3 regions of the Lysinibacillus sp. YS11 genome follow, and region 3 is predicted to be linked to each of the others. Evidence: riboswitches for the same ligand, from Rfam matches in the RefSeq annotation. Region 3 holds a riboswitch; each other region holds the start of a gene.

Region 1 (10,844 bases), 1.9 Mb from region 3:
TGGAACGCTATTTACAAATGTCAGCTGAAAATAACTGGTTTGTAGCGAACTGTTCAAATGCAGGAAACTACTACCACTTATTACGCCGTCAAGCAGCATTATTAGGTACAGAAGGGGTACGTCCACTTGTAGTCGTATCACCAAAATCATTATTACGTCACCCATTAGCTGCGGCGAATGCTGAGCAATTAGCAAATGGTTCATTCCAAGAAGTGATTGAACAACCAGGCTTAGGGGCTAAACCAGAAGCTGTAGAGCGTATCGTTTTAGGTACAGGTAAAGTGATGATCGACTTAGCAGAGCGCGTGAAAGACGGCGAAGGCTTCGATCACCTACACATTATTCGTGTAGAACAACTTTACCCATTCCCAAAAGAGCAAGTAGCTGGTATCATTGCTAAGTATCCTAATGCAAAAGAGATTGTTTGGGTACAAGAAGAACCTAAAAACCAAGGCTCATGGAATTATGCATTAGAAACATTATATGAACTTTCAGAAGGTAAAAAACTTCGCTATGTAGGCCGTCCTGCAATGAGCTCAACTTCTGAAGGGGATGCAGATTCTCATAAAGCAGCACAAGCAGCTCTTATTGAAGAAGCGGTTGCTGAGCCAGTAAAGGTTAAATAACATATATCAATTTTTGAAACCGGGCTACTTGCCCTTAAGCAGTAGCCCTTCTATGTGCGTCATGCACGTTAATCAAAGGAGGAAATGAAAGTGGCTGAAATTAAAGTCCCTGAATTAGCAGAATCGATTACAGAAGGTAGTATCGCACAGTGGGTAAAAAAAGTGGGCGATCGCGTTGAAAAAGGTGAATTCATCGTTGAACTTGAAACAGATAAAGTAAACGCTGAGATCATTTCTGAAGAAGCAGGTGTATTAACACAAATTTTAGCTGAAGAAGGCGATACTGTACTAGTTGGTCAAGTTATCGCAGTAGTAGAAGCAGGCGAAGGCGCAGCAGCAGCTCCAGCAGCGGCAGCACCAACTGAGGCAGCACCTGCACCAGCAGCGCCACAAGCAGCACCTGCACCAGTTGCAGCAGCTCCAGTAGTAGAAGAAACTTCTGGTGAGCGTGTAGTTGCATCTCCAGCAGCACGTCGTCTTGCACGTGAAAAAGGTATTGACCTTGCAGCGGTATCTCCAGTAGATCCACAAGGACGTGTACGTGTACAAGATGTAGCAGCTCATGGTACAGCACCAGCTGTAGCACCAGCAGCAGCACCTACATCCGTAGCAACTTCAGGTGGCCCAGTAGTATTCACACCAGCAGCTAATTCTGACCGTGTAACAATTGAAAAAATGAGCCGTCGTCGCCAAACAATTGCAAAACGTTTATTAGAAGTTAAACAATCAACAGCAATGTTAACAACATTCAACGAAATTGACATGACAAACATCATGGCACTTCGTAAACGTAAACAAGAAGAGTTTGTAAAAGCAAACGACATCAAACTTGGTTTCATGTCATTCTTCACTAAAGCTGTTGTTGCAGCACTGAAAAAATACCCATACGTAAACGCTCAAATCTCTGGCGATGAGATTCATTTAAATAACTTCTTTGATATCGGTATTGCTGTATCGACTGAAGAAGGTTTAGTCGTACCAGTTGTACGCGATGCTAATAGCAAAAACTTTGCAGAAATCGAAAAAGATATTGCTAACTTAGCGACAAAAGCTCGTGATAAAAAATTAGGCTTAAATGACATGGCTGGTGGATCATTCACAATCACAAATGGTGGTGTATTCGGTTCATTAATGTCAACACCAATTATGAACGGTACACAAGCTGGTATTTTAGGTATGCACTCAATTGTAAACCGTCCAGTTGCAGTAAATGGTGAAGTTCAAATCCGTCCAATGATGTATGTAGCACTTTCATACGATCACCGTATCATCGATGGTAAAGATTCTGTAGGATTCTTAAAAACAGTTAAAGAATTAATCGAAAATCCTGAAGATTTATTATTAAATTCATAATTCCATTAAACCCTGCGAACAATGTTCAGCAGGGTTTTTTGTATGACGAAAGGTATTGAGCGATTCTATGCTTGAAAGAGTACGAATGGTACATCGTTTATAGGAGCAAAGAAAGAAAAAAACGCAACTTTTCTCATATGTAGAACATACTCTATAATAAATATTTGTTGTAATTTTCAGAAATATCAACAAAAGTTCAACGATTTAAAGTGGAAGCAGAACGCACAATATCCTAATATTGTCATTAGTCAGAAAAATGTTAAAATCGTCTTGACGAACATATTAGTTTTATAGTAGTATCTAAATATCAATTAAATAAACAAACCTCACGAATTGTTACCAGTGAGGTAGAGGCGCGGTATTTATTAGTTCATTGTTGAGTAAAAGCAAGCGAAGACGCAATGAAGAAGGAAATATCGCCGAAGTATAAAAGGAGCTCGTACTTTTATACTGGGTCTGCAGTGAATAAGTGCAGGACTGTCCTAGTAAATGGATTTCCAGATTTACTAGGTTGTGCTATCTCGGAAACATGGAAATTATAGTGAGGATTTGGGCAACTGTCATAAAAGGTAAGACCTAAGTTCAATAAACTTAGGTCTTTTTTAGTACAGTTGTCTTATTTTTTTACAGAAAAGGGGAGTTTTTCATGAAAAGAAAATGGTTGTTAGTAATGATCTCTATCATGACGGCAATTGTGCTAGCTGCATGTGGCACAAGTGACAAAAAAGAGGGCGGTTCAAGTGATGCTGGAACTGACAAAGAAGAAGGTGGCGGTGAATTCCGAATTGGAATGGAGGCTGGCTACCCACCGTTCAACTGGACACAGCAAGACGATGCAAATGGTGCAGTGAAAATTGCGGATAATGCAGAGTATGCAGGTGGCTATGATGTACAAATGGCAAAGAAAATCGCTGAAGGTCTAGGCAAAGAGTTAGTCATTGTTAAAATGGAGTGGGACGGTTTAGTTCCAGCGCTACAATCAAACAAAATTGATGCAATTATTGCAGGTATGTCACCAACAGAAGAACGTAAGAAAACAATTGATTTTACAGAAAACTATTATACTTCTGATTTTGTTATGGTTATTAAAAAAGGTAGCAAATATGAAGGCGCAAAATCGATTCAAGACTTCTCAGGTGCTAAAATTACATCACAATTAAATACATCAAACTACACAGTTATCGATCAAATTAAAGGCGTAGAAAAGCAAACAGCAATGGAGAGCTTCCCAGCAATGCGTGTGGCGTTAGAAGCAGGTAAAATTGATGGCTATGTAGCTGAACGTCCAGAGGGCATTTCCGCTTCTGCTGCCAACGATAAATTCACATATGTAGCATTTGAAGAAGGCTTTGATACAGACCTATCAAATACTTCAATTGCTGTAGGCTTACGTAAAGATGACGCAAATCGTGAAAAAATCAATGAAATCCTAAAAGGCATTTCAGAAGATGATCGTCAAGCGATTATGGAAGAAGCTATTTCTCAACAACCCGCAGCACAATAATGACATGGCACGGACTAGCAATTAGTCCGTGCATGATCATTTCATCATTATCAAAATGAGAACCTCTCTACATAATGATAATGTCCTAGCGTGACAAATCATAGAATGGTAGAAAGAGCTAGGACACAAAAGAAATAAGCGAGCAAGATGACATTGTTAGGAGGAACATCATGAGTCTTGAATGGATACTTTCAATTATTGAAAACAACTGGCAAATGTTTTTACGAGGTGCGTATTATACGTTACTGATTTCGAGTATTAGTACAATTATTGGTGCATTTATCGGATTTTTCATCGGAATTATGCATACGATTCCAGTTCGTAAAAAAGGTGTGAAATTTTATAGCTTAAAGCTCATTAATTTTATACTAACATGCTATGTTGAATTTTTCCGTGGTACACCAATGATTGTACAAGCTATGGTTGTCTACTACGGATTAGATATCGCATTCGGTATCGATATGCACTTTATTACAGCAGGTATTTTAGTCGTTTCCCTCAATACAGGGGCATATATGGCAGAAATTGTTCGTGGCGGTATTGTATCCATTGATAATGGTCAATACGAGGCAGCATCAGCAATTGGCATGAATCACTTCCAAATTATGCTTCATGTTGTCTTACCGCAAGTAGCGCGTAATGTTTTACCAGCGACAGGTAACCAATTAATCATGAATATTAAAGATACAGCCGTATTAAATGTCATTGGAGTAACGGAATTATTCTTCCAAACAAAATCAATTTCGGGTAACAACTTCCGTTATTTCGAATCATTCTTCGTTGCATGTGTTCTTTATTTCATCATGACATTTACCGCATCTCGCATCCTTCTGTATGTTGAAAAACGTCTAGATGGTCCTGATGCCTATCAAAAAGAACAAAAAGAAGCCGTATAGGGGGACGCACAAATGGCAGTCATTAAAATCGAGCATTTAAGTAAATCATTTGGACGTAACCAAGTGTTAAAAGATGTGAATTTCCAAGTGGAAAAAGGAGAGGTAGTTTGTTTAATTGGCTCCTCTGGCTCTGGTAAATCCACATTGCTTCGTTGCATAAATTTATTAGAAACGCCAAGTGGCGGTCAAATTATTTATAAAGGGGAAGACATCCTAGATGAAAAGCACAATATTCAAGAATATCGCACACATTTAGGCATGGTGTTCCAGCAGTTCAATTTATTTAACAACCACAATGTCATAAGTAATTGCACGGTGGGCCAAATCAAAGTGTTAAAACGTTCGAAAAAAGAAGCAGAAGAAACGGCGCTTAAATATTTGAAAATCGTTGGCATGGATCAATATGTGAATGCCAAGCCCCGTCAACTCTCGGGTGGACAAAAGCAGCGTGTGGCCATCGCTCGTGCCTTATCAATGAATCCTGATGTAATGCTATTCGATGAGCCAACATCCGCATTAGACCCAGAAATGGTGGGTGAGGTATTAAAGGTAATGCGTCAGCTAGCAAACGAGGGCAATACGATGCTCATCGTGACACATGAGATGGAATTTGCCAAAGAAGTAGCAGATCGTGTTGTCTTTATGGATAAAGGTGTAATTGTGGAAGAAGGCCCTCCAGCACAAGTATTAGTCAATCCACAACATGAACGTACGAAGGAATTTTTAAAGCGTACATTAAAATAAGCACAAAAAAGTGAGTCCAACCTGTTGGACTCACTTATTTTCTAGAATTCCATTCTGCATAAAGTACAAAGCAGATTGCGAATGCTACAGCAATGATAAAAAACCATTGCGGTACACCACCAAAACTCATCATAACACCTCAAATTTTCATTTTTTTTGGATAGAATAGGTATAGTATTTCTTTTTTCTCCACAAAAGACCAAAAATATTATAAAATAAGCAATAGACATTAGCTTTTGCTAGTAAAGAGAGGTAGAGAGAATATGTTACATTTAAAATGGAAAGATGCGCCAACATTACGAACGGTTACTTGCAAACATACAAATGCATCGAAATACTTAGTATCAAACGTATTAACAGTAGGAAAAGAGTATGAAGTGAAAAATGAAACAGAAGAGTTCGTTTTTATCATCGACAACACAGGTAATGTCGGTGGCTACTATAAAGATTATTTTGAATAAAAACAAACAGGGTGGTTCAGAACATTTGCTGAGCCACCCATTTTTTTGTTAATCTCGCTGATAGCTGCTAGCACCCGCCACATCCTGTAGCTGTTGTTTCTCTTGTTCAGTTGCGGTATGCAGGGCAAAGACATCTTTAATTGCTGTTTGCAGCTCTTGCTGTGTTTCTTTAAACTTCGAAACTTGCTGTTCAAACGTGGGACTTGAGAAGCGATCATGAGCCCTTGATAATCGCTCCTCTAAACGTGCATAATGATGATCCATATGCATCGATAGCATCATCGCCAGTTGGTTTTTCCAGAGCGGAATCAAGGTAACGATAGAAAACTCAATTTTTTCAGCTAATGTTTGATTGGCCTGCTGAATCATACGGATTTGAGGAGCTGTTTGCAGAGCGACTTGCTGTGATACTTGTAAATCATAAATACGTTGATCGAGTCTTTCGATTTGAGCAGCAAAGTCATTTAATTGCTGGATCGCAAGTGGCTGTTTGGTAGCTTGGACACTCGTTATTTGTGCAGGTAGCTCTACCTCAATGGCTTGCTGCTTTTTCATTTGTCCTGCGGCAATCGCCGTTGCCAATTCCTCAAAAAATCCTCGATTATGGGCATAAAGCGCCTCTAAGTTTTCAACATCTTTTATCAGCTGAAGCTGTGCACGTTCTAGCTGAACGCCAATGCGCTCCACCTGTATACTAATACGTTCAAATTCTGTGAGTGTTTGCTTCACATTAGGCTCGGTTTTGCCAAAGATTTTTTTGAAAAAGGTTTGCTTTTTTGGTTCCAAAGCAGTCGGATCTACTCGATCTAACGTCTGCATTAAAGAATCCAGCATTTGACCTATTTTAGTGACATCCTTTTGCTTTACTTGAGCAAGCATGCGGTCGGCAAATTGAGACAGAGCTCGCTGTGAATCTTGCCCAAGGGACAGCAATGATTCAAAATCAGTCAAATCGATTTGACTGGCATACAGTAATGCGCGACTTTGTGCAAGAGGCGATAGCGTTTCATAAGTCGCCATCGCCTCGTTTTGCGGAGTTGTTTCTAAATAGGATTGGACTAGTGGAGAAAGCCCTGGTATGGTATTTAGTTGAAATGCGTGTTCGTTTGCTGTCATTTATCATCGCCTCGCCAGTCCAATTGTTCTCTACGTCTAAGATTGGAACGATTTGCGAATTCAATCTCCATTTGCAGATGATCGATATCATTTGCAAGTGCATCCTTTAAATCAATTTGAATTGTGTCATTCAAATCAGTTAGGGTTTCACGTGTTTTGGATAAAGTTAATTGAATTTCCTTATCCTTCACTGGCTGCTTGGAAAGCATTGTATATTTATCCGTTAATTCTACAGCAGAAGGTAAGTGTGCATAGAAAAATGGTTCCACATTATAAAATTTACGTGGGTCTGTCTTGACGATTTTGACGATATTTTTGGAGATACGCGTCATTTCAAGTAGTTGTTTAAACGCTGAAACAGAACGTACACGTAAATAGTTTTGACTCAATGTTTGAATATGCTTATTAGCTGTTAATACTTGTGTTTCAATGTGTTTGAATTCTTCTTTTGTGATGCCTGCTATTTGCATGACTTTCTTTTTTTGTCTATGTTTCAGCAACGCTGTACTCGTCGCATAGGAACCCGCAAACAGTAAACCACCAAGGAAGAATCCAGGATTTGCCGCAATTGCTGCGATAGAAACAGTTGTGAGCGAAATAAGAAAGCTGGCACTATGTCTAGAGAAAAACTGTCCGACACTAAGCATTGTTTCATCCTCCTTGCTTTTCAATATGTCTATCTTCTTATACGAAATAATCGACATAAAGTTTCATTGAAAATTAATCCCTTACATAAATTTTACTGCTATTTGTGAACTTTCTCAATGATAATACATAGAATAAGTGAGTTGTTTCGATGAATAAGTCGGTTTTGTTATCCTAAGGAGCCATTCTGGCATCGGAATGAGCGATTTTTTGCATCTCGGTCACTGAATAGAGGAGCGTAATTTGATTCAAGAGCGGCTTCTGCCTCAAAGCGAGCGGTTAAGTGAGATCCATGAGCGGCTCCAACTCGAAAAGGAGCGGTTTATTTTCTAAGAAGAGCATCTTCATCCAAAATGAATGAGTCTTGTATGAAACTTTTTCCAAATGAATTCGTAACTGATACAAAGGGGGATATAGGATGACGAAAATTTTTCTGGTGTCTATTACAAAAAATATGGATGAACCAGTAAGTGAACAGAAAGTGAAAGAAAAAGTCTTTGAGAAAAAATCAAAATTAAAAGCCTATTTAAACAAAGAAGGCTATATGAAGGAATCTAAAAATCAATATGTGAAAATCACTGATGAATCGATATTAGTTGCTGCCATTCAAAAAATAAAAATCAAAAAATGATGATAGGTCATGTTCTTAAGAGCATGACTTTTTTGATTTCAATAACTAGGAGAGGAGGCATCATTCAAAGAACCCATAGCCCAGTGTCAGCTCTCTAGAAAAACGGCTTCCAATTTGAATCTTTTTCGTCTTTTTCGTTTGGTTTTCTTACAAACGCAATACATCGTTCTTCGCATGCACCAAATATATTAAAATTTTTCTGTGCTTGCCTTAAGGATAGCGTATTAGCTCCACCTCCAAAGTCATAATCATAAAATTGAACGCCGTCATCTTCCCAAAAACAAATTTCACATATCTCGTATGTACCTGGTGGTTTTCCTTTCATTGTCTTATATCCGCAACAAGGACAAGTAAATTTCATTATAATCACTCCCAAATATTTTTCGATAATTTTATCATACTTCCTTTATGACAAAATCAGTGTTAAGATTAAAAATTGTTGAACCCCTCTCTAAAACAACACTACAAAAAAGCCAGACATTAAACAATGTCTGACTCCATACGTATATAGCCTTTTAAATCATCGTATAATTCTAAAGAAAATGAATTGGAATCGGCTTGGGGACTAACGCCTTTTTGGACAAAAAGGAGAAATTCATTGAGTGCCTTTTCTGAGCCCTCCACTTCCACTTCAATTTGCTCTGCGTCATTCAATCGACAGTATCCTTTTAACCCTAATTCAATAGCTTTTTGCTTGATGAAGAATCGGTAGCCTGTGCCATAGACATCACCAAAAAATTTTATACTTGCTCGTTTGTTCAAGGGAATACCTCCTACTTAATAGAGGAGAGGGGCGAACCTCTCCTTTTATTGCATGACACGTTCTTTTTCTAAATAGGCAATTAAGTTATTAATGTGATAAAGTACATGCTTAGATGCCTCATCGACTTCTTTTAGATGAATATCAGCTTGTTCGATATGACCCGCTTTATGAGCTTCAGCCGCAAGCTTCGCTGATTCATGGACGCGTAAATGATAGCCATCTAATTCATGATAGTCCTGTAAATGACCGAAACGTTCGACTGTACGAGGCGCAGTGTACCATTTGCCAAGTCGACAGTCTCTATGAGAAGAAACATCGCTTGGATCAACGTTTTCTAGGCCAAGGAACATGTTATAAATGCGCCATTTCCATAAAATATGATCCGCCTTCGATAATTGTAGTAGGGCAATAGATGAAAGTTGTACATTATTGTTAGCAATAAGATCATTACGGAAACGGTTAATTTCTTTCCCTAATAAATGAATATCGCTGGATGTATTATGACTATAATCACGAATATCTTCCTGCAAGCTTGAAATTTCAATCATTCTTGCTGAAACTTCATCAATCGCGGCTGCTTGTTCCTGGGAAATGGCAGCCGTATTTGTCACATCTAAATTAATACCCTCAATCGCTTGAACAATGGCGTTTAATAATGGTAACGAATCTTTTGCTTCAACGGTTGCTTCTTTAATAATAGCTGTCGTATCGGTAATTGAGTTAGAAACATCATTCGAATAACTCTTTAAATGATGAACATTTGCGGATACTTCACTTAGCGCAGCTACCGTGTTTTCAGCAAGCTTTCGTACTTCCTGTGCAACGACCGCAAAGCCTTTCCCATGTTCACCTGCACGCGCTGCTTCAATGGAGGCATTAAGTGCGAGTAGATTCGTTTGATCGGCGATTTGATTGATTAATGTGACAACCTGCTCAATATCATTTACCCTTTTTTGTAATTCCGAAAATGAGTCAACAATGGATGTAAAGGTCTCCTCTGTTTTAAAAATCTCCGATAGGGCATGCTCAATAGCATTTTTACCTTTTGTAGCATGGTCAACAGATTCAGTTGTTTTCTCTGATATATGAGAAGACATGCGTGCAACCTCATTGATAGAAGCTGCAATCTGTTCTGTGGCAGCAGTAGAGGATTGAATCTCTTCATTTTGCTTATCTAGGCTAAAAACTAAATCTTTCATGTACATAATTTTGGCATTGACATCCATTAAAGAAGATACTTCTCCTACCACATTTTCAATAATGCGTTCTGTTAACACTTCCACTAATAATTCTTGATCGACATTGACAGCGGATTGGAAGGATTTCATATATTGAAATGCTTTATTTGGTTTGATACCAAAATTGTATAAAATATATGTAGTAATATAGAAGGCAAATTGGTTGAAGACAACAATTAATTTACCAGGCTCGTATTGATGCTTGCGGAATAGATTGAAAAATTTGACAGTTTCATCTACATAATGATCATCACGAGTTGCTAAGAAAAACTGTGTTAAGTATTGATTAATATTTTCTTCACTAATGATTAATTGAGAGGTAGGGGATATCTCGCTTAAATAATGATGAAAAATGGCATTCATGGAAGGGGTAATGTCTTTGAGCTTTTGATAGAGTGCCTTTAAGTGCTCCTCATCTTGTGAAGTAAAATGATTGAATGCCAGTGTTTGGTAAAATCGGCCTGTTGCATGTAAATCTGTACCACGTTTGAGTAGTTCTTCTAGCTCTGCTTTAGGTCGAATACTTGAAAACATAAAAATACCTCCAAAAAGTATGTATAATAAGGTAATAATAGCATAATTCAGGTGGTTTTAATAGACATTTCAGTTGTGTTTGCTAAAATGAAACTATCTTATGACAGCAAGGAATGGGCAAATATGTATACAATTATTTACATGAAAGCGGACTATGAGCCTTGGTGGAAATTTGAAGGCTGGGAAGCTTATATTCAAACTGAAGATACATTTGACACGAAGGAGCTCTTTGAACGTGCATTACAGCAAAAATTAGCGCATTTTCGTTCCTCTTACGATAATGAGGCAACGAAAGAGGAGCAGTATTGGGCTTTTTGGTCTGAGGATGAGAGC
Region 2 (10,844 bases), 1.6 Mb from region 3:
GACTTGGATAGCTATATTGGCGTTAAGTGCGATTCTCATCGGAATTATTTTCACCACATCTATTATTGTGACAGGCATTACGTTAGCTATTTACCTTTTTATTACGTTAACCTATGTATTGAAGGGGCGTTATCAAGTCAATTAATGACTGTGTATTGATTTTTCGACACAGATTTGCATAAAAAATACATTGTAGGCAGATTGTTCGCTCAAGTGAATTTATCCATGCTATACTACAAGCATAGTAAGTTTAAGGAGGATTTCAAATGGCAATTGTACATGCAACAGATGCTACGTTCCAGGACGATATTAAAGAAGGGTTAGTACTAGTAGACTTTTGGGCTGCTTGGTGCGGACCATGTAAAATGATTGGGCCAGTTCTTGAAGAAATGGACGCAGCAGGTAGTGCGGCTAAAATTGTAAAAGTTGACGTTGACAATAACCAAGGTACTGCAGCTCAGTATCAAATTATGTCAATCCCATCTTTACTATTATTTAAAGATGGAGAATTAGTTGACAAAACAGTAGGCTTCCAACCAAAAGAAGCTTTAGAAGCATTTATCGCAAAACATGCGTAATGAATGAAGTTCACAAAGCCGAGCCATCAATTGATGTGTTCGGCTTTTTTTCGTTATATAATAAAGAAAATAACTAACATTATTCTAATGAGGGGAATTTTTACTTAGGGGGGCAGGTAGGTAATGAACGATTTAATAAAGCGAAAACTGGATATTTTACCAGATCAACCTGGCTGCTATTTGATGAAGGATCGACAAGGGACTATCATTTATGTCGGTAAAGCAAAAGTTCTAAAAAACCGTGTACGTTCTTATTTTACTGGAACACATGAAGGGAAAACGCAAAGGCTTGTAGGTGAAATAGAAGATTTTGAGTATATTGTAACGTCATCAAATATTGAAGCACTTATTTTAGAGCTGAATCTCATCAAATTACATGATCCAAAATATAATGTCATGTTAACGGATGATAAGACCTATCCATATTTAAAAATTACGAATGAAAAACATCCTCGTCTGATTACGACACGGAAGGTAAAAAAGGATAAGGCAAAATATTTTGGTCCTTATCCGAATGCCTATGCAGCAAGTGAAACGAAAAAGCTATTGGATCGATTGTATCCGCTGCGCAAATGTGTACAATTACCTTCCAAGGTTTGCTTGTACTATCACATGGGTCAATGCTTAGCACCTTGTGTGAAGGAAATTGAAGGTCAGGTTTATCAAGAAATGATTGAGGATATGACGAAGTTTCTAAATGGTGGTGTGGAGGCAGTCAAAAAAGAGCTTGAAGTTAAAATGCTAGCAGCTGCAGAAAACCTGGAATTTGAGCGAGCGAAGGAATTCCGAGACCAAATTGCCCATATTGATACGGTTATGCAGAAACAAAAAATAGTTTCAAGTGATACAACAAATCGAGATGTATTTGGCTATGCTGTTGAAAAAGGATGGATGTGTGTTCAGGTTTTCTTTGTGCGCCAAGGAAAGCTGATTGAGCGCGATGTCTCAATTTTCCCCATCTATCAAGATGCAGAGGAAGAATTTTTAACATTTGTTGGGCGCTTTTATGAAAAGCCAGAGCATATTAAGCCAAAAGAAATTTTTATTCCACAAGCCATTGATGCAGCTATCTTAACAGAATTATTAGAAATTAAAGTGCTCACACCGAAAAGAGGTCAAAAGAAGGAATTGGTTGAATTAGCTACCAAAAATGCTGAAATTGCTGTGGCAGCTAAATTCCAGCTAATAGAGCGTCAGGAAGAACGTACGATTGGTGCTTGTGAGGCACTTGGTGAAGCAATGGGTATTAGTACACCTTTACGAATTGAAGCTTTTGATAATAGTCATATGCATGGAACGGATGCAGTGTCTGCTATGGTTGTTTTCATTGATGGGAAGCCTGCGAAAAAGGAGTACCGAAAATATAAAACGCGTACAGCAGCCAAGCATGATGATTACGGTGCAATGCAGGAGGTTATACGTCGTCGCTATATACGTGTTTTAAAGGAAGGACTACCATTACCAGATTTAGTCTTAATTGATGGTGGTAAGGGACAAATGGAAGTAGCCCGTGAAGTACTAGAAGATGAGCTTGGTCTTGTTATACCGATTGCTGGTTTAGCCAAGGATGATAAGCATAATACATCTCAGCTCTTGTTTGGTGATCCACCAGAAGTGATTAGCTTAAAACGTACAAGTGATGGCTTTTATTTATTACAACGAATTCAAGACGAAGTCCATCGCTTTGCTATTACCTTCTTGCGTCAACAGCATGAGAAGCATGCCATTCAATCTGTATTAGATCATATTGAAGGGGTAGGACCAAAACGAAAGCAACAGCTGCTTAAACATTTCGGTTCAGTCAAAAAAATTCGAGAGGCGAGCGAGCTAGCATTACAGGAGGCTGGGATGCCCGCTAATTTAGCAAGCCAAATTTTTAGCTATTTTCAGCAACAATCATTGTCAAAGGAATAGGCATGTGCTATGGTTATAAATAACATTGTTTTCAATGTTATGGAGAGCCAACTGCGTGACTAGTTTGTTTACGCTAAGGCTTAATGAATTGAATACATTCACTTTAAAGTGATGATAGAGGTGCAAGATTCAAGAGTAACACGATGGAGGATGGACAAGTCCAGAGATATTGTGTGAAAGGGGAGCTTGCCGAAGTACAGTATTGTTGTTCCATTGCCGTACTGGTTTTGCATTTAAGAAATGTAAGACTGTCGATTCTAAACGTTTCGGAGAGCTATCACACATGCGCAAGTTATGATTATTGTACATGTTATAGGCAGCTTTCACGTTATGTGGAGGCTGCCTTTTAGTTTTCTAGAAACGGTTTTACCCCCCATAATTTGGTGAAATACATGAACTGGAAGGGAGAACGAAAGAAATGGCTAAAATCGTGATGAAGTTTGGAGGAGCTGCATTAGCTTCTTCTGAACAAATCCAAGAGGCTGCTAGGAAAGCGATTGCTGAAAAGGACAAAGGATTGGATGTAGTAGTGGTCGTTGCAGCAATGGGACACACTGCGAAAGAGATGAAAATGATGGTACACCAACTAACTGACGATGTGTCGAAAAGAGAATTAGATGCAGTTTTGTCAACTGGCTCTCAATTATCTAGTGCTTTATTTGCCATCGCTTTGCAGGAAGCAGGCTATGAGGCTGTATCTCTAACTGGATGGCAAGCTGGTATACATACGGATGGTATGTATCGACATGCTCGTATCGACTATATAGATATTAGTCGTATGGAAGAACATTTTGCACAGGGACAAATTGTGGTTATTGCTGGAGAACAAGGGATTGACGAAGTGCATAATATCACCACGCTTGGGAAAGGTGGAGCTGAAACAACTGCTGTTGCGCTTGCCATAGCGTTGGAAGCGGAGAGAGTAGATATGTATACAAATGTGGACGGTGTTTATACAGCAGATCCACGATATGTTCCCAATGCCCAAAAGCTTCAAGAAATTTCCTATGATGAAATGTTGGAATTATCGAATTTAGGGTCTCATATCATACATCCTCGTGCGGTGGAGTTAGCGAAGAAATTTCAAATGCCTGTTATTATACGTTCAAGTTTAATAGAATCAGTAGGCACTTTATTGAAGGAGGAAGTGGAAATGGAAAAAAATTTAGTCGTTCGTGGTGTTGCATTTGAATCAGATATTATTCGTTTAACAGTAGGGTATGATGCTTTTTCCAATGCTTCATTAGCAGATATATTTACGGTTCTTGCAGAGAACCGTATTAATGTAGATATTATTGTCCAAGCCATTATTGATGGGTTGAAGCCAACTGTATCGTTTTCAATTTTAAAAGAGGAATTTGCGGAAGCATTACGTGTTTTAGAGGATAGTAAATTATCACTTGGATTTAGTTTTGCTGACTTCGAAATTGGACTAGCAAAAGTTTCTATTATTGGTTCAGGCATGGCTTCTAATCCAGGCGTTGCTGCTCGTATGTTTGATCGGTTACGTCGTGAAAATATCCCTGTAAAAATGGTTAGTACTTCTGAAATAAAAGTGTCCGTTGTTGTACCACAGGATGATATGATCCAAGCAGCTAATGCTCTCCATGATGAGTTTAATTTAGAGCAAGCACTTTACATATAATAATAGAAGAAACAGCATTTTATGTAATTGACCGAAATAAAAGGAAGAAAAAAGAAGGATTGTCATCCCATTCTTTAATGGGAAACAATCCTTTTTAATTATTCTGAGGGAATGGTATTCATAATACGTTCTTTAACGTCCCATTTGACTGTAAACATGACGTATTGTTGCTTTTCCCGTTTTTCATTATAGCATTCTGTCAGATAGCCTTTAGCTAGTTGAATTTGCTCTGCTATAAATCCTGCTTCAAGTTTAAAGCTGCGCTGCTTTATTTGAAGAATTTCAGGGTCATTTGTCAACTGGAAAATACGTCCATCTTTTGATTCCTTTATGAGTTCTAATGTACCCCAGCAGGCATCTGCGAAAAATGCGATAAGTTCATCTTGACTTTTACATGGGAACTTGCGAGCAAGCTCTTTACCTGCCCAATAAAGGACGTCATCTTCATGTTTACCGAGTATAGAAGATAGAATATGATCACGAATGATCTCATAGCCAAATGATGAGATTGTAGGAGATGGAGTGTTTAACATTGTTATCCTTCTTTCTTAGAATTTTCTTAAAATTTAACGGTAATAAAGTAATGATAGATTTTTCGAGAAAAAACGACGCATCATGTACTAGATTAGTTCTTTAATAAGCTCTATGAAAAACTCCGAGTTGCCTTGACGCTCGTAGCTCTTGAGAGTACAATAAACATGTCATAATATTGTACCATGATGAAATACACAGTCAATGAAGTATCATTTACAAAATGATGACTTCTTTTGTTGTGCTATTTTAAGTACTAAGGGGGGTAACAGTCTTGTCGAAAGATCGAGAGTTTTTATGGCGTCGCTTACATTCTCTACTTGGGATCATTCCAGTAGGTCTGTTTTTAACGATGCACCTGTTCATTAACTTTACAGCAACAGGCGGGGCAGAAAGTTACAACGATGCTACCGCAGTAATGGAAAAGATTCCATTCCTTATCCTAGTTGAATGGATTGTCATCTATATTCCATTAATGTTCCACGCATTCTATGGTGTCTACATTGCATTCACTGCTACACCAAACACAGGACGTTTCAGCACGTACCGTAACTGGATGTTCTCTTTACAACGTTTTACTGGTGTATTCTTAGTGATATTTATTGCATGGCATATTTTCCAAACTCGTATTCAAAAAGCACTTGGCACACACGTTGATTACGACATGATGGCGAATATTGTTGCTAATCCATTCATGCTTGGATTCTACATTGTTGGTATTTTATCAGCAACTTTCCACTTATCTAACGGTTTATGGGCATTCCTAGTAAGCTGGGGTATTACACAATCTCCTCAGTCTCAAAAGATCGCTACTTACGTAACAAACATTCTTTTCGTAATTCTAAGTGTAGTTGGTGTGGCTGCTATTTTAGCTTTCGTATAATTCAATAGAAGCTACGATAGAGCACATGCAATCATTGCAATTTTTTAAGAGGAGTGAGAAATAATCATGGCGAAAAGCAAAATAATTGTTGTCGGCGGTGGTCTTGCCGGTCTGATGGCAACGATTAAAGCAGCTGAAGTTGGTACTGAAGTTGATTTATTCTCATTAGTTCCTGTAAAACGCTCACACTCTGTTTGTGCGCAAGGCGGAATTAATGGTGCGGTAAATACTAAAGGTGAAGGGGATTCTCCATGGATCCACTTTGATGATACAGTTTATGGTGGGGACTTCCTAGCGAACCAACCACCAGTTAAAGGTATGTGTGATGCAGCACCTGGCATTATCCACTTGATGGACCGTATGGGTGTTATGTTCAACCGTACACCAGAAGGACTTTTAGATTTCCGTCGTTTTGGTGGTACTTTAATGCACCGTACAGCTTTCTCTGGTGCAACAACAGGTCAACAATTACTATATGCGCTAGATGAGCAAGTTCGTTCTCATGAAGTAGCTGGTTTAGTAAATAAATATGAACACTGGGAATTCCTTGGTGTTATTATCGATGAAGACGGCGTTTGTCGTGGTATCGTAGCGCAAGATATGCGTACAGAAGAAATTAAATCATTCCGTGCAGACGCTGTTATTATGGCGACTGGTGGCCCTGGTATTATCTTCGGTAAAACAACAAACTCTGTTATTAACACAGGTTCTGCTGCTTCTATCGTTTATCAACAAGGTGCTTCATATGCGAATGGTGAATTCATTCAAATTCACCCAACAGCGATTCCTGGAGATGACAAAAACCGTCTAATGTCAGAATCAGCTCGTGGTGAAGGTGGTCGTATTTGGACTTATAAAGACGGTAAACCTTGGTACTTCTTAGAAGAGAAATACCCAGCTTATGGTAACTTAGTACCACGTGATATTGCGACACGTGAAATTTTCGACGTTTGTGTAAACCAAAAACTTGGTATCAATGGCGAAAACATGGTATACCTAGATCTTTCACATAAAGATCCACATGAATTGGACGTTAAACTTGGTGGTATCATCGAAATCTACGAAAAATTCGTAGGGGATGACCCACGTAAATTACCAATGAAAATTTTCCCAGCAGTTCATTATTCAATGGGTGGATTATGGGTTGACTACAATCAAATGACTGAAATTCCTGGTCTATTTGCAGCAGGTGAATGTGATTACTCTCAACATGGTGCAAACCGTCTTGGTGCAAACTCATTATTATCTGCTATCTACGGTGGTATGGTTGCAGGACCAAACGCAGTAGACTATGTAAAACACCTTAAAAAGCATGCTGAAGATCTTCCACAAGAGATTTACGATGCTCGTGTAAAAGAGGAACAAGCGAAATGGGATGCTATCATGAAAATGGAAGGCACAGAAAACGCTTACTTACTGCATAAAGAGCTTGGTGAAATGATGACTGCTACAATGACTGTAGTACGTTACAATGATCAGCTTGAAGATACATTGAAAAAACTTGATGAGCTTACTGAGCGTTGGAACAACATCAACATCAATGATACGCAAAAATGGAGCAATCAAGGCGCACACTTTACACGTCAGCTTAAAAATATGTTAGTGCTTGCAAAAGTAATGACAAAAGGTGCACTATTACGTAATGAATCTCGTGGTGCACACTATAAACCTGATTTCCCTAACCGTGATGATGAGAACTTCTTAAAAACAACAATGGCGAAGTTTGACCCAGCTACTGGTAATCCAATCATCACGTACCAAGAAGTCGACGTTTCATTAATCCCACCACGTAAACGCGACTACTCTGCGAAAGGAGACTAAAAGTTATGCAAATCGCAGCTAATACTGGAAGAATGGTCAAAGTGGAAATCTTACGTCAAGATACACAAGGCGGCAATAGCTACTGGCAAAAATTCCAAGTGCCTTACCGTCATGGTATGAACGTAATTTCAATTTTAATGGAAATTCAAAAAAATCCTGTTACTGAAGATGGTGTAAACACATCACCAGTATCATGGGATATGAACTGTTTAGAAGAAGTTTGTGGTGCATGTTCAATGGTGATCAATGGCCGTCCACGTCAATCATGTTCTACACTAGTAGACCAATTGACAGAGCCGATTAAATTGGAGCCAATGAAAACATTCCCTGTTATTCGTGACCTACAAGTTGACCGTGAACGTATGTTCAACGCGCTTAAAAAAGTTAAAGCATGGGTACCAATCGATGGTACGTATGATTTAGGTGAAGGTCCACGTATGCCAGAAGGTAAACGTCAATGGGCTTATGAACTATCTAAATGTATGACTTGTGGTGTATGTATGGAAGCATGTCCAAACGTGTCTGAAAAAGCTTCATTCATCGGACCAGCTCCATTATCACAAGTACGTCTTTTCAACACTCACCCAACTGGTGCTATGATTAAAGATGAACGTTTAAATGCGATTATGGGTGACGGTGGCCTTGCAAACTGTGGTAACTCTCAAAACTGTGTTGCTGCATGTCCAAAAGGGATTCCTTTAACAACATCCATCGCTTCATTAAACCGTGCAACTACAGTGCAAATGTTCCGTAACTTCTTCGGTTCTGACCACTACGTAGACTAATATACGGACAAGCTGAACTCCCTTACACGAAGTGTAAGGGAGTTTTTTATAGTTATAGAAATGAAATTTATCAAGTTGTTTATTTACATTTTTTCTATGATAATATAGCATTTTCTTTTATAATGAATAAGTATTCATTTTGTTTGCCGTTGATTGATAAAAGACGGGCAATTACATGACAGGGGATGGTATATCATGAAGGCAAATTATATCGATAATTTTCAAGAGTGGGAAAAGGGTTTTTCATTTTTTAGCGAGGTACGAGTGCGATTTTCAGAAACAGACATGTATGGTCATATGAACAATACGATTAGCTTTACATATTTTGAGCAAGCAAGAATTGATTACTTCAGACATTTAGGAATTTTAATGCCCCCAGTTGGAGAAGAGAATGTGAAATCTATACCTATTGTAGCCGATTTACAATGCGATTATGTAAAGCAGGTTTTCTTTGATGACGTACTACGAATCTATACAAAAATCGCGCAAGTTGGGAATTCGTCGATGGACATTCACTATCTAGCAAAAAATCAAAAGGACGAAATCTGTTTCACTGGTCGTGGAACAATTGTACAAATGGATCCTCGTACAGGTAAAAGTGTGCCGATTTCAGAGGAAGAAAAAACGAAATTCATTCAGTTGGCCATTCTGCCTCACTAGTTCAATATATAAGTATATGTAAATTTATTGAAATAGTAGGTTTTGCTTTTTACGTAAAATTTATGAATGTAACAATGTAATTTTCGAAATTTTTAAGGAAACATGGAATAATCATGCAAATAGCCGTCACCGCTTCCTGCCCCTTAACATAAGTTACAATACGTGCGGGGGAGGAGGGTGTAACTGAATGAATGGCTCTCATCATCGTTCTCTTTTAACAAACCGAGAACGTGAAATATTTGCGCTTTTATTAGCTGAAAAAACAACGAGAGATATTGCAGAGCAGCTTGGTATTAGTGAAAAAACAGTGCGAAATCACATTTCCAATACAATTCAAAAGCTAGGTGTAACGAATCGATCTCAGGCGTTAATTGAGCTGTTACGCTTGGAAGAATTTAAATTAGACTAATGGACACTTGCTATTTCGTGAAAAAAACGACAAAATAGAACTATTCAACGTATTTTTAGGAGTGAAATAGTTATATGTCGGATGAAGTAACAAAGCACTCACCTGAAACCGTTGCAACGGTTGAAAAGGAATTACGCTATATAGCGGCCATCGTGAAGCAAAAGGGAAGAGAAATTGTTTCCGATTATGCGATTACGCCGCCACAATTTGTTGCATTACAGTGGTTAGAAGAGCTTGGTGATATTACAATTGGCGAATTATCAAACCGTTTATATTTAGCTTTTAGCACGACAACAGATTTAGTGGACCGAATGGAGAAAAATGAATTAGTCAAGCGTGTGCGTGATGAAAATGATCGCCGTGTCGTTGTCGTTCATCTTCTCGAAAAGGGCGAACGTATCATTCAAGAAGTAATTGAAAAAAGACAGCAATATTTGCAAGAGATGCTTGTTGGTTTTAATGAACAAGAAGTCGCGCAATTATCAAGCTATTTAGAAAAACTACATGTACACATGAAACAGGATTGAGGCGGAAAGTATGAATGCCCCGATAGGCGTTATTGACTCAGGAGTAGGCGGTTTAACCGTAGCAAAAGAAATCATGAAGCGATTACCAAACGAAACGATTTATTATATTGGCGATACAGCAAGGTGTCCGTATGGTCCAAGAAGTCGTCAGGAAGTACGGAATTTTACTTGGCAAATGGCAAAAGCACTCGAAAAATTGAATGTTAAGATGCTCGTTATAGCTTGTAATACAGCGACTGCAGTAGCACTCGAAAGTTTACAAAGAAATATGCCTTTTCCAGTACTAGGTGTTATCAATGCTGGCGCACGTGCAGCTGTAAAAAAAACGAAGCGACATGAAGTCGTTGTGCTTGCAACAGAAGGAACAATTAAAAGTGGGGCGTATGAAGAAGCCTTATTGTCACTTAATACGTCAACACATATTATTCCACTAGCTTGTCCCACATTCGTACCACTTGTAGAAAGTGGCGAATATAAAGGTGACTTTGCAAATAATTTAATAGCAGAAGGCTTAAAGCCGTTGAAAAATCGACAATTTGATACGGTTATTTTAGGGTGTACACATTATCCTATTTTACAAAAACAAATTGAAGCTGTTGTCGGAGAAGATGTGAATGTTTTATCTTCTGCGGAGGAAACAGCAAAGGATGTACAGGAAATGTTAGCGTATAATGGCACTTTAGCAAATGCAAATGCGGTGCCTGCTCATAGATTTTTTGCAACTGGTTCTGTCCCAATTTTCCGTTCGATTGCTGAGAATTGGTTAGAGCAAGGTACTCTCGACATAAAACGTATCACATTAAAATAAAAAATCAGCTTAGCAACAGGCTAGGCTGATTTTTGCCGTTTTCAGCATTGTACATAAGCCACCGAGTACTTTTTTGATGGCACAAATTATGATAAGATGAGGGCGCGAAAGTTTTTAGGAGGAACGAAATATATGACAAGATATGATGGTAGAAATGCAGATGGGCTACGACCTGTGAAAATAGATAGTGAGTATCTATTACACCCTGAAGGCTCCGTATTAATTCAAGTAGGCAATACAAAAGTAATTTGCACCGCAACGATTGAAGACAAGGTACCTGGTT
Region 3 (10,844 bases):
GATGTCAGTGGTAGGAGAGCGTTCTAAGTGCGTTGAAGTCAGATCGGAAGGACTGGTGGAGCGCTTAGAAGTGAGAATGCCGGTATGAGTAGCGAAAGACGGGTGAGAATCCCGTCCACCGTATGACTAAGGTTTCCTGAGGAAGGCTCGTCCGCTCAGGGTTAGTCGGGACCTAAGCCGAGGCCGATAGGCGTAGGCGATGGACAACAGGTTGATATTCCTGTACCACCTCCTCACCGTTTGAGAAATGGGGGGACGCAGTAGGATAGGGTAAGCGCGCCGTTGGTTGTGCGCGTCCAAGCAGTAAGGCGTGTGTGTAGGCAAATCCGCACACTGTAACGTTGAGCTGTGATGGCGAGTCCGTATGGACGAAGTTCCTGATTTCACACTGCCAAGAAAAGCCTCTATCGAGGTGAGAGGTGCCCGTACCGCAAACCGACACAGGTAGTCGAGGAGAGAATCCTAAGGTGTGCGAGAGAACTCTCGTTAAGGAACTCGGCAAAATGACCCCGTAACTTCGGGAGAAGGGGTGCTCTTGAGCGTGCAAGCGCATGAGAGCCGCAGTGAATAGGCCCAGGCGACTGTTTAGCAAAAACACAGGTCTCTGCAAAACCGTAAGGTGACGTATAGGGGCTGACGCCTGCCCGGTGCTGGAAGGTTAAGAGGAGTGGTTAGCGCAAGCGAAGCTGCGAATTGAAGCCCCAGTAAACGGCGGCCGTAACTATAACGGTCCTAAGGTAGCGAAATTCCTTGTCGGGTAAGTTCCGACCCGCACGAAAGGCGTAACGATCTGGGCACTGTCTCAACGAGAGACTCGGTGAAATTATAGTACCTGTGAAGATGCAGGTTACCCGCGACAGGACGGAAAGACCCCGTGGAGCTTTACTGTAGCCTGATATTGAATTTTGGTACAACTTGTACAGGATAGGTAGGAGCCAGAGATCTCGGAGCGCCAGCTTCGAAGGAGGCGTCGGTGGGATACTACCCTGGTTGTATTGAAATTCTAACCCATGCCCCTTAGCGGGGCAGGAGACAGTGTCAGGCGGACAGTTTGACTGGGGCGGTCGCCTCCTAAAAGGTAACGGAGGCGCCCAAAGGTTCCCTCAGAATGGTTGGAAATCATTCGTAGAGTGTAAAGGCACAAGGGAGCTTGACTGCGAGACCTACAAGTCGAGCAGGGTCGAAAGACGGGCTTAGTGATCCGGTGGTTCCGCATGGAAGGGCCATCGCTCAACGGATAAAAGCTACCCCGGGGATAACAGGCTTATCTCCCCAAGAGTCCACATCGACGGGGAGGTTTGGCACCTCGATGTCGGCTCATCGCATCCTGGGGCTGTAGTCGGTCCCAAGGGTTGGGCTGTTCGCCCATTAAAGCGGTACGCGAGCTGGGTTCAGAACGTCGTGAGACAGTTCGGTCCCTATCCGTCGTGGGCGTAGGAAATTTGAGAGGAGCTGTCCTTAGTACGAGAGGACCGGGATGGACACACCGCTGGTGTACCAGTTGTCTTGCCAAAGGCATCGCTGGGTAGCTATGTGTGGACGGGATAAGTGCTGAAAGCATCTAAGCATGAAGCCCCCCTCAAGATGAGATTTCCCATTACGCAAGTAAGTAAGATCCCTCAAAGACGATGAGGTAGATAGGTTCGAGGTGGAAGTGTGGTGACACATGGAGCTGACGAATACTAATCGATCGAGGACTTAACCAAAAAAGTTTGAAACATTCAATGTATCGTTTATCTAGTTTTGAAAGAATAAGTCTTTCAGCTGAATAAGTGAAGTGATGATGGCAAAGAGGTCACACCCGTTCCCATACCGAACACGGAAGTTAAGCTCTTTAGCGCCGATGGTAGTTGGGGGCTTCCCCCTGTGAGAGTAGGACGTCGCTTCGCTTATTTTTTGTGGAGGATTAGCTCAGCTGGGAGAGCACCTGCCTTACAAGCAGGGGGTCGGCGGTTCGAGCCCGTCATCCTCCACCATTTTGGTCCCGTGGTGTAGCGGTTAACATGCCTGCCTGTCACGCAGGAGATCGCCGGTTCGATCCCGGTCGGGACCGCCATTATTATTGCCGGTGTAGCTCAGTTGGTAGAGCAACTGACTTGTAATCAGTAGGTCGTGGGTTCGACTCCTATCGCCGGCACCATTCCCTTGGAGGGGTAGCGAAGTGGCTAAACGCGGCGGACTGTAAATCCGCTCCTTAGGGTTCGGCGGTTCGAATCCGTCCCCCTCCACCATTTTAGGGGCATAGTTCAACGGTAGAATAGAGGTCTCCAAAACCTTTGGTGTGGGTTCGATTCCTACTGCCCCTGCCAGGTATTGAGGTACTCGTTCATAATACAGCTAATATAATCTATATAGTGGCGATTGTGGCGAAGTGGTTAACGCATCGGATTGTGGTTCCGACATTCGTGGGTTCGATTCCCATCAGTCGCCCCATTTTAAAATTGGGGTATAGCCAAGCGGTAAGGCAACGGATTTTGATTCCGTCATGCCTAGGTTCGAATCCTAGTACCCCAGCCATTTTTAATTTCACGAGCCATTAGCTCAGTTGGTAGAGCATCTGACTTTTAATCAGAGGGTCGAAGGTTCGAGTCCTTCATGGCTCATCATTTTTTAATTAACATGCGCCCGTAGCTCAATTGGATAGAGCGTCTGACTACGGATCAGAAGGTTATGGGTTCGACTCCTGTCGGGCGCGCCAATAAAATCATGTTTACGGAATGTAGCTCAGCTTGGTAGAGCACTTGGTTTGGGACCAAGGGGTCGTAGGTTCGAATCCTGTCATTCCGACCATCTTTCATGATAAATGGGGCCTTAGCTCAGCTGGGAGAGCGCCTGCCTTGCACGCAGGAGGTCAGCGGTTCGATCCCGCTAGGCTCCACCATTGTAATATTTTTGGAGGTATACCCAAGTCTGGCTGAAGGGATCGGTCTTGAAAACCGACAGGCGGGTAACACCGCGCGGGGGTTCGAATCCCTCTACCTCCTCCATTTTTCGGGTCAGTAGCTCAGTTGGTAGAGCATTAGATTGAAGCTCTAAGTGTCGGCGGTTCGATTCCGTCCTGACCCACCATTATTGCGGGTGTAGTTTAATGGTAAAACCTCAGCCTTCCAAGCTGATGTCGTGAGTTCGATTCTCATCACCCGCTCCAAAATGGGCCTATAGCTCAGCTGGTTAGAGCGCACGCCTGATAAGCGTGAGGTCGATGGTTCGAGTCCATTTAGGCCCATATTATTCCGAAGTAGCTCAGTTGGTAGTAGCACCTGACTGTTAATCAGGTTGTCGCAGGTTCGAGTCCTGCCTTCGGAGCCACGGCCCGTTGGTCAAGTGGTTAAGACACCGCCCTTTCACGGCGGTAACACGGGTTCGAATCCCGTACGGGTCATCAAGCATGTAGCACAGATGTGTGTTACATGCTTTTTTCTATTCTCCTGTTCTTTAAACGATAAAAGATAATGCAATAGCAGAAAAAGACCTATTTGCAAGGTGAGGGACTGAATTTAATTCCCCTAGCATCTTACTATGGGCTCCTATAAGCCGTTTCACTTACCACGTACACTTCCATGGTCAATACTTTTGTGAAGGCTGCTTGACTTCTCTAGTATAGCGATACAGGCGAAATCCTGGCCAGAGAATTTGTGAAACTGGTTCTGCTCTATGCGAAAGCGAAGCAACAGCAGCAAGTAAGTAGCCCAGAACGTATAGCTTTTTCACCATTTACAAAAATTCTATTGATTTCTTTGTTCTACAACCCCCTGAAAAAGGCTACATGACTACTGTAGCCTTTTTATAATAATTAAAATCTTTCTCCCTTACATTCTCTTACGAAAGAGAGTCTATAGAGTAAATATGAACAAACTATTTCATATATAAAATATGTATGTTTTTTCAATTACTATTTTCATGGTGCTTGTTGTTTTGTTCCTCTAATATGAGGATAAGTGGAGGAATCGATATGAATATACAGGAGATACAGCAATTTTTAAGTCTATATCAGACAGAACAAAATGAATCAGAACTTTGGTTAAAGAATAGATTACAGGCAGTTAAGGATGCAGGTAAATATCACCCAACAACAGAGGAGCTAGTTTTTGGCGCACGTGTGGCATGGCGAAATAGCAATAAGTGTATTGGACGTCTGTTTTGGCAGTCACTGCATGTGGTAGATGCACGTGATGTTTTAGATGAAAAGGCTATTTTTCAAAAATTACTAGAACATATTGATTATGCGACAAATCATGGGAAAATTCGTCCAACTATAACAGTGTTTGCTTCAGATAGAGTACGGATTTGGAATCATCAACTAATTCGTTATGCAGGCTATGAAACAGATGCAGGCATTATTGGAGATTCACAGTCCATTAAATTTACAAAAGTGTGTGAGTCGTTAGGATGGAGAGGTAAAGGAACTGATTTTGATGTACTACCACTCGTTATACAGGTAGATAATCGTGCTCCTCAAATGTTTGTAATTCCTGAAGAAAATATAGTAGAGGTCTCAATCCGTCATCCAGAGTCAAACGATGTGGAAAAATTAGGAATGAAGTGGTATGCCGTACCTATTATTTCGAGTATGCGTTTTCAAATGGCTGGAATTGATTTTCAAGCAGCTCCATTTAACGGCTGGTATATGGGAACAGAGATTGGCGCACGAAATTTAGCAGATCATGATCGTTATAATATGTTACCTGCAATTGCAGAGATTTTTAATCTTGATACAACCAAACAAGCGTCTCTTTGGCGTGATCGTGCTTTAGTAGAACTTAATATTGCTGTTCTTCACTCATTTAAAGAAGATGGTGTGAGCATTGTTGATCATCATACAGCAGCTCAGCAGTTTAAATTGTTTGAGGAGGCAGAAAAATCAACAGGAAGAGAAGTTACAGGCAACTGGACATGGTTAATCCCACCACTTTCCCCTGCCACAACTCATATATTCCATAAACCCTATGTAAATATTTATCATACACCAAATTATTTTTATCAAAAACCATGCTATTAGTGTAAAAGAATTGTTTACTTTCGATACTTTTGATGAGAGAGGGCTTACTATGTTAGATCAGCAAATTCCCAATATCCCATGGAGACAATTGACGACACCTTATGGTAGAGGTACAGCCATTCCTAAGCTGATAGAACAGGAGCAATACACACAACTAGCTGAATTAATTGAACATCAAGGTACACTGTGGCAGGTGACACCATGGGTTTTGCTTGTCCTTCTAAAAAAGCTTATTCGTAAAAAATTAGAGGTTGTCTCCTTACAAGAGGTACAGTTATATTTAGCTGTGGCACATGCTATTACCAAGGATTATCTCGACCCAGTCAATACTGTTAAAAATATGCAGGAGCTATTAGACGTCAACTATTTGTGGATAGAAAATGAGGATAATGATGAGCAGGAGTGGGAGAAAGAAACGCCAAAGGGCTATGAGGAGCAAGCTTTTGTAGGCTATTACTATTATAGTTATATGCTTTTACAAGAGGCTGTTCCTATTTTTTCTACTATAACAGCTCATAATAATGAAGCATCAGAATGCCTTGCTGAATTGCTAACATTACTCCAGCAACCCGACAATTAAGTAATGTGTAAACACTATATAGAAATAGAGCAGATGGAGGAATCAAATCCACCTGCTTTATTTAATTTTAATGCACATATTCATCCTTAGAGGCTCTCATTGAGCAAAAGAAGAGTAACATTGCTACAACGACAAAGAGCCATCCCGCAATATTCCAGCCGCCAAATAAATCATGCAAGTAGCCAAAAAGAATAGGACCAATTGCGGCAAATAAATAACCCAAAGATTGCGCAAAGCCTGATAAATCTGCTGCTTCAAATGCAGTACGAGTCCGGAGAGTGAAGAACATCATTGCTAGGGCGAATGAAGAACCACCTGCTAACCCTAGAAGAACCATCCACAGTACCCCAAGACTTGTCCATTCCATGACAACCCCAACAAAGCCTACTAAATAGAAGGATGTAAACATCAATACAAGTGGGCGTTGAGAAGTCATTTTACCAGCAATAATAGGCACTGCTAAGGCCATTGGTACTTGTGAGAATTGCATGATTGAAAACATCCAGCCAGCTTTATCAGGTGCTAAACCTTGAGCAATATAGATCTCAGGTATCCAAGCTGCTGTTGTGTAGAATAATAAAGATTGTAAACCCATTGCCCCTGTGACAGCCCAAGTAACAGGTGATTTCCATAAAGGTGTACTGGTCTTCTTAGATGTAGTAACTGGTTCCGGTTTATTTGATTTTAGTTGAGGTATCCAAATTAAGATTGTAATTAGAACGAGTATGAGTGCAATGGAAAGTGCACCTTGCCAGCCTAACGATGAATTAGCTATCGGATAGCTAATACCAGCACCAAGGCCAGCAGTAAAATTCATGGACATGGTGAAAAAGGCCATTAATAAACCCACATGATAGGGAAATTTCAATTTCAATAATCCTGGAATTAGTACATTTCCAAAAGAAATGGCTACGCCAATTAACACAGTACCCAATAGAAGTAATTCTGTAGTACCAAGTGAACGTAGGACAATTCCTAAAGCCAAGAGAAAAGTTGATAAAAATAATGTTAGCTCAAGCCCTAGTTTGCGTGCTACAACTGGTGCAAATGGAGATATAACAGCAAAAGCCAGCAATGGTATCGTTGTTAGAAAGCCTGCCAAAACATTAGATATTCCAAGATCTTCACGGATAAAGGATATAATTGGGCCAACAACAGTTAGTGGCATTCGTAATGTAGAGGCTATAAAGATAACTCCAAAGACTAAAAGTAAGGTTGTTCCTTTCCAGCTAATTTTTTTACTTGGAAAACTAGTGGAATGATCATTTGTAGTCAAAATAAAATCCCCCCTAATAATAACCATTCTAATTGAACTACTATAACACTTTATCACACTATTAAAAATAGTAGAAGATTCATAAAATACAGAACATTTGTGGTTGTATTGAAATGTCTATGGTCTTATGTTAGTATAATAAACATCATAAATTTAATAATTATATGCCTCATGTTTGTATTGAGGTAGAGGTCGCGATATTTATAAGTATGCTAATTGAAATGACAAGCATTGATGAAATTAGCTGAAAGGAAATATTGCCGAAGTGTGAGGGGACTTGAAAACCTCATGCTGGGGCTGTCTCCGAAAGGAACAGAACTGTCACGTTTGCACAACGTGTTGAGCTATCATGTAGGAAAACTGAGGATTAAGTAGCCATCACAGTGTATATGTGATGGCATTTTTTTGCCTCATAAATAGGAAGGAAGCTATATCGTGAGTGAAATAAAAGTAAATCAGCTCGGACATAAAGCGCCGAAGCTGAAAAAAGAATTAAAAAGCCGTCATATTACAATGATTTCTTTAGGCGGTACAATTGGTACGGGGCTATTTTTAGCCAGTGGAGGAGCAATTGCTCAGGCAGGTCCTGGAGGAGCATTGCTTGCCTATGCTTTAATTGGTATTATGGTGTATTTTTTAATGACAAGCTTAGGGGAAATGGCTGCCTATATGCCATCCTCAGGTTCATTTAGTACGTATGCAACCAAATTTGTAGATCCTGCTTTGGGCTTTGCATTAGGCTGGAACTACTGGTATAACTGGGCAATCACCATTGCTGCCGAAATTGCTGCTGTGTCATTAATTATGAAATATTGGTTCCCAGATAGCTCATCAGCACTTTGGACAGTATTATTTATTGCTGTTGTATTGACGTTTAATTTACTATCCGTAAAAAGTTATGGTGAAAGTGAATATTGGTTTGCCATGATTAAAGTAGCAACGGTTATTGTTTTTATTATCATTAGCTTACTAATGATTTTTGGTATTTTAGGTGGGCAGGCTCCTGTAGGTTTCACTAATTTCTTTGTTAGTGATGGGCCATTCCATGGTGGCTTCCTTGCTACATTTGGTATTTTCCTAGCTGCAGGATTTTCATTCCAAGGAACAGAATTACTAGGAATTACAGCTGGTGAAACAGATGATCCTGGTAAAAATATTCCGAAGGCTGTTAAATCTGTATTTTGGCGTATTCTTTTGTTTTATATTTTAGCGATTGGTGCAATTGGGATGTTAATTCCATTTACAGACGAACGTTTATTATCAGAAGATATCGCAGTATCACCGTTTACACTAGTGTTTGACCGCCTAGGTATTGCCTTTGCTGCTTCATTAATGAATGCCATTATTTTAACGGCTATGCTGTCAGCAGGAAATTCAGGACTATATGCATCTTCTCGTATGTTATGGCAATTAGCAGTGGATGGACATGCACCTAAATTTTTTGCAAAGCTAAGTCGTAGAGGTATTCCGATTTATGCACTTATGGCAACATTAGCTGTAGGCTGTTTAGCATTTTTGGCATCCTTCTTTGGCGATGGAGTGGTTTATATCTGGCTATTAAATGCTTCTGGAATGTCTGGCTTTATTGCATGGCTAGGTATAGCGTTTAGTCATTATCGTTTCCGCCGAGCGTTTGATGCACAAGGCTTAGATCCAAAGTTATTACCTTATAAAGCCAAATTATATCCGTTTGGACCATTATTTGCTTTTACAGTTTGTATGATCGTAGTCATTGGACAAAATTACACAGCCTTTACAGGCGATAAGATTGATTGGTACGGTATCCTTGTTTCGTATATTGGGATTCCATTATTTTTAGCATTATGGTTTGGCTATAAATTAAAGCACAAAACAAAAATGCTTCCACTTGAAGATTGTGATTTAAAAGTTGAAGATTAAATAATAGAGCTGTTCTATAAACCAAAGAGTGATGGTTTATGGAGCAGCTCTTTTTTCAACACTCATAAACAAATCTCTAATGATACATCATAAATATGGTAATGTAATATACATATGGAAATTGGGTTTTGATAGGAGAGGTGCATCATAGTGCAAAAGCATATTTTACTTGTAGAAGACGATGAAGCCATTCGTGAAATGGTTTCTAATTACTTAACGATGGAAGGTTTCCATGTCACAACAGTGACTAATGGCGAAGAGGCATTACAAAATTGTTTGCAAAAAACCTTTGATTTAGTCATCTTAGATATTATGATTCCTAAATTAAATGGATTGGAAGTATTAAAGATTATTAGAGAGCAGGCAGCACTTCCTATCATTATTATGTCTGCAAAAGACAGTGATGTTGATAAAGCATTGGGCTTAGGATTAGGGGCAGATGATTATATTGCTAAACCCTTTTCTATGCTGGAATTTTCAGCACGTGTAAAGGCTGTTATCAGAAGAGCTACGAAATACTCTAGTCAAGCTGAACAAAAGCAAGAGGTCCTCGAAATTGATAATTTAAAGATAGATATCGTTAATTTCTCAATAACAAAGAGCGGACAAGACATAAAGCTGACATCAAAGGAATTTTCCATTTTAAAATTGTTTGTGACAAATCGTCACAGAGTTTTTACCAAAGAGCAAATTTATCAGACGATATGGAAAGATGCCTATTACGGAGATGAAAATATTATAAATGTACATATCAGAAGACTCCGTGAAAAAATAGAAGATGATCCGTCACATCCTCACTATATTAAAACCCTATGGGGAATCGGCTATAAATTTGAAGGGTAAGAATATATGATATTTCTATTATTATTAATCATTGTATTGCTAATCGGCATTCTTATTTTTCAATGGAAAATCAAGAAGGAACAAGAACATGCTATCCAATATATTCATCGAAAACTACACGTAATTGTGAATGAACAGACGTATGAAAAGATTCTAGTAACAACTACAAATTCAGAAATTCAACAGTTACTTATTACACTGAATACTTTGCTAGATCAACATCAAAAAATTCAGGCTACACATCGTAAAATGGAAAATTCCATGAAAAAGATGTTGGCCAATATTTCCCATGATCTTAAAACGCCTTTAACCGTTGTACTTGGCTATATTGAAATGCTTCAACTTCAAAACGGGATTAGTGACGAGGAACAGCAACGTTTACTTAAGGGTGTACATGCTAAAACATTAGAAGTATTAAAAATTATTCATACATTTTTTGACTTGGCAAAATTAGAGGCTGGGGACACAGATTATCCAATCACTAAAATCAATGTCAGTGAAATATGCCGAAAAAATGTTTTGTCTTTTTACGATTTGGTTACTTCAATGGGATTAAATATTAAAATTGATATCCCAGAAAGCTCCATATATGCACTTGGTAATGAAGAAGCATTAAATAGAGTGTTAAACAATCTACTGTCTAATGCTATTGCATATGGAGCAGATGGCAATGTAATTGGAATTACCATAAGAAATGATGAAGTCAATATTGATATTGATGTGTGGGATTGTGGCAGGGGCATTGATGAATATCATATCGATCGCGTTTTTGAAAGAATGTATACACTTGAGGATTCTCGAAATAAATCTTTCCAAGGTAGCGGTTTGGGACTAACGATTACAAAGAGACTAGTAGAAATAATGAATGGCTCCATCCGTTTATCGAGTATTCCCTATGAAAGAACTATTTTTACGATTTCGTTAAAGCGAATGATGTATTAAATCGATTATGCTTGTAGAGCTTTAATGCTTTGCAGGCTTTTTTACTTAAGAAATATGTAAGAATGCAGTAATAAAATAGAGAGTTTCATTTTTTATAATGAAGCTAGTCACAATTGAGGGAGAGAATTACATGACATACATTGTAAAAACAAATCAGCTTACGAAAGTGTACGATGGAAAGGAAGTTGTTTCTGCTGTCAATATGAACGTTAAGAAGGGAGAGATTTATGGATTTTTAGGTCCAAATGGTGCGGGTAAAACGACTGTTATGAAGATGCTAACTAATCTTACGAAGCCTACAAGTG

What was found. A riboswitch is a leader RNA that binds a small molecule or an ion and turns the genes downstream of it on or off. The one in region 3 is predicted to bind lysine.
Positions count from the first base shown of each region.
Region 1: another riboswitch for lysine. It lies ahead of LBYS11_RS10830 (transporter substrate-binding domain-containing protein); the one in region 3 lies ahead of LBYS11_RS01405 (amino acid permease).
Region 2: another riboswitch for lysine. It lies ahead of LBYS11_RS16615 (aspartate kinase); the one in region 3 lies ahead of LBYS11_RS01405 (amino acid permease).

Region 1 is NZ_CP026007.1:2,190,289-2,201,132, forward strand. Features, by position in the region: gene LBYS11_RS10820 (2-oxoglutarate dehydrogenase E1 component) at 1-626, shown strand, start outside; gene odhB (2-oxoglutarate dehydrogenase complex dihydrolipoyllysine-residue succinyltransferase) at 717-1,979, shown strand; lysine riboswitch at 2,320-2,506, shown strand; gene LBYS11_RS10830 (transporter substrate-binding domain-containing protein) at 2,626-3,483, shown strand; gene LBYS11_RS10835 (amino acid ABC transporter permease) at 3,654-4,379, shown strand; gene LBYS11_RS10840 (amino acid ABC transporter ATP-binding protein) at 4,392-5,123, shown strand; gene LBYS11_RS10845 (DUF6501 family protein) at 5,387-5,584, shown strand; gene LBYS11_RS10850 (toxic anion resistance protein) at 5,633-6,700, opposite strand; gene LBYS11_RS10855 (5-bromo-4-chloroindolyl phosphate hydrolysis family protein) at 6,697-7,347, opposite strand; gene LBYS11_RS10860 (hypothetical protein) at 7,764-7,976, shown strand; gene LBYS11_RS10865 (CPCC family cysteine-rich protein) at 8,071-8,337, opposite strand; gene LBYS11_RS10870 (acylphosphatase) at 8,457-8,738, opposite strand; gene LBYS11_RS10875 (globin-coupled sensor protein) at 8,784-10,511, opposite strand; gene LBYS11_RS10880 (DUF1033 family protein) at 10,599-10,844, shown strand, end outside.
Region 2 is NZ_CP026007.1:3,307,882-3,318,725, reverse strand. Features, by position in the region: gene LBYS11_RS16630 (amino acid permease) at 1-145, shown strand, start outside; gene trxA (thioredoxin) at 267-578, shown strand; gene uvrC (excinuclease ABC subunit UvrC) at 702-2,492, shown strand; lysine riboswitch at 2,600-2,777, shown strand; gene LBYS11_RS16615 (aspartate kinase) at 2,911-4,137, shown strand; gene LBYS11_RS16610 (YslB family protein) at 4,236-4,670, opposite strand; gene LBYS11_RS16605 (succinate dehydrogenase cytochrome b558 subunit) at 4,943-5,551, shown strand; gene sdhA (succinate dehydrogenase flavoprotein subunit) at 5,618-7,372, shown strand; gene sdhB (succinate dehydrogenase iron-sulfur subunit) at 7,378-8,157, shown strand; gene LBYS11_RS16590 (acyl-CoA thioesterase) at 8,353-8,817, shown strand; gene LBYS11_RS16585 (helix-turn-helix domain-containing protein) at 9,005-9,226, shown strand; gene LBYS11_RS16580 (MarR family winged helix-turn-helix transcriptional regulator) at 9,301-9,753, shown strand; gene racE (glutamate racemase) at 9,764-10,561, shown strand; gene rph (ribonuclease PH) at 10,694-10,844, shown strand, end outside.
Region 3 is NZ_CP026007.1:280,617-291,460, forward strand. Features, by position in the region: rRNA gene LBYS11_RS01295 (23S ribosomal RNA) at 1-1,706, shown strand, start outside; rRNA gene rrf (5S ribosomal RNA) at 1,774-1,889, shown strand; tRNA gene LBYS11_RS01305 (tRNA-Val) at 1,901-1,976, shown strand; tRNA gene LBYS11_RS01310 (tRNA-Asp) at 1,981-2,056, shown strand; tRNA gene LBYS11_RS01315 (tRNA-Thr) at 2,065-2,140, shown strand; tRNA gene LBYS11_RS01320 (tRNA-Tyr) at 2,148-2,231, shown strand; tRNA gene LBYS11_RS01325 (tRNA-Trp) at 2,236-2,309, shown strand; tRNA gene LBYS11_RS01330 (tRNA-His) at 2,358-2,433, shown strand; tRNA gene LBYS11_RS01335 (tRNA-Gln) at 2,443-2,517, shown strand; tRNA gene LBYS11_RS01340 (tRNA-Lys) at 2,531-2,603, shown strand; tRNA gene LBYS11_RS01345 (tRNA-Arg) at 2,622-2,698, shown strand; tRNA gene LBYS11_RS01350 (tRNA-Pro) at 2,714-2,790, shown strand; tRNA gene LBYS11_RS01355 (tRNA-Ala) at 2,806-2,881, shown strand; tRNA gene LBYS11_RS01360 (tRNA-Ser) at 2,895-2,987, shown strand; tRNA gene LBYS11_RS01365 (tRNA-Phe) at 2,994-3,069, shown strand; tRNA gene LBYS11_RS01370 (tRNA-Gly) at 3,075-3,148, shown strand; tRNA gene LBYS11_RS01375 (tRNA-Ile) at 3,153-3,226, shown strand; tRNA gene LBYS11_RS01380 (tRNA-Asn) at 3,233-3,309, shown strand; tRNA gene LBYS11_RS01385 (tRNA-Glu) at 3,311-3,382, shown strand; gene LBYS11_RS01390 (nitric oxide synthase oxygenase) at 3,953-4,999, shown strand; gene LBYS11_RS01395 (hypothetical protein) at 5,049-5,579, shown strand; gene LBYS11_RS01400 (CynX/NimT family MFS transporter) at 5,647-6,855, opposite strand; lysine riboswitch at 7,034-7,210, shown strand; gene LBYS11_RS01405 (amino acid permease) at 7,291-8,754, shown strand; gene LBYS11_RS01410 (response regulator transcription factor) at 8,905-9,597, shown strand; gene LBYS11_RS01415 (sensor histidine kinase) at 9,604-10,539, shown strand; gene LBYS11_RS01420 (ABC transporter ATP-binding protein) at 10,670-10,844, shown strand, end outside.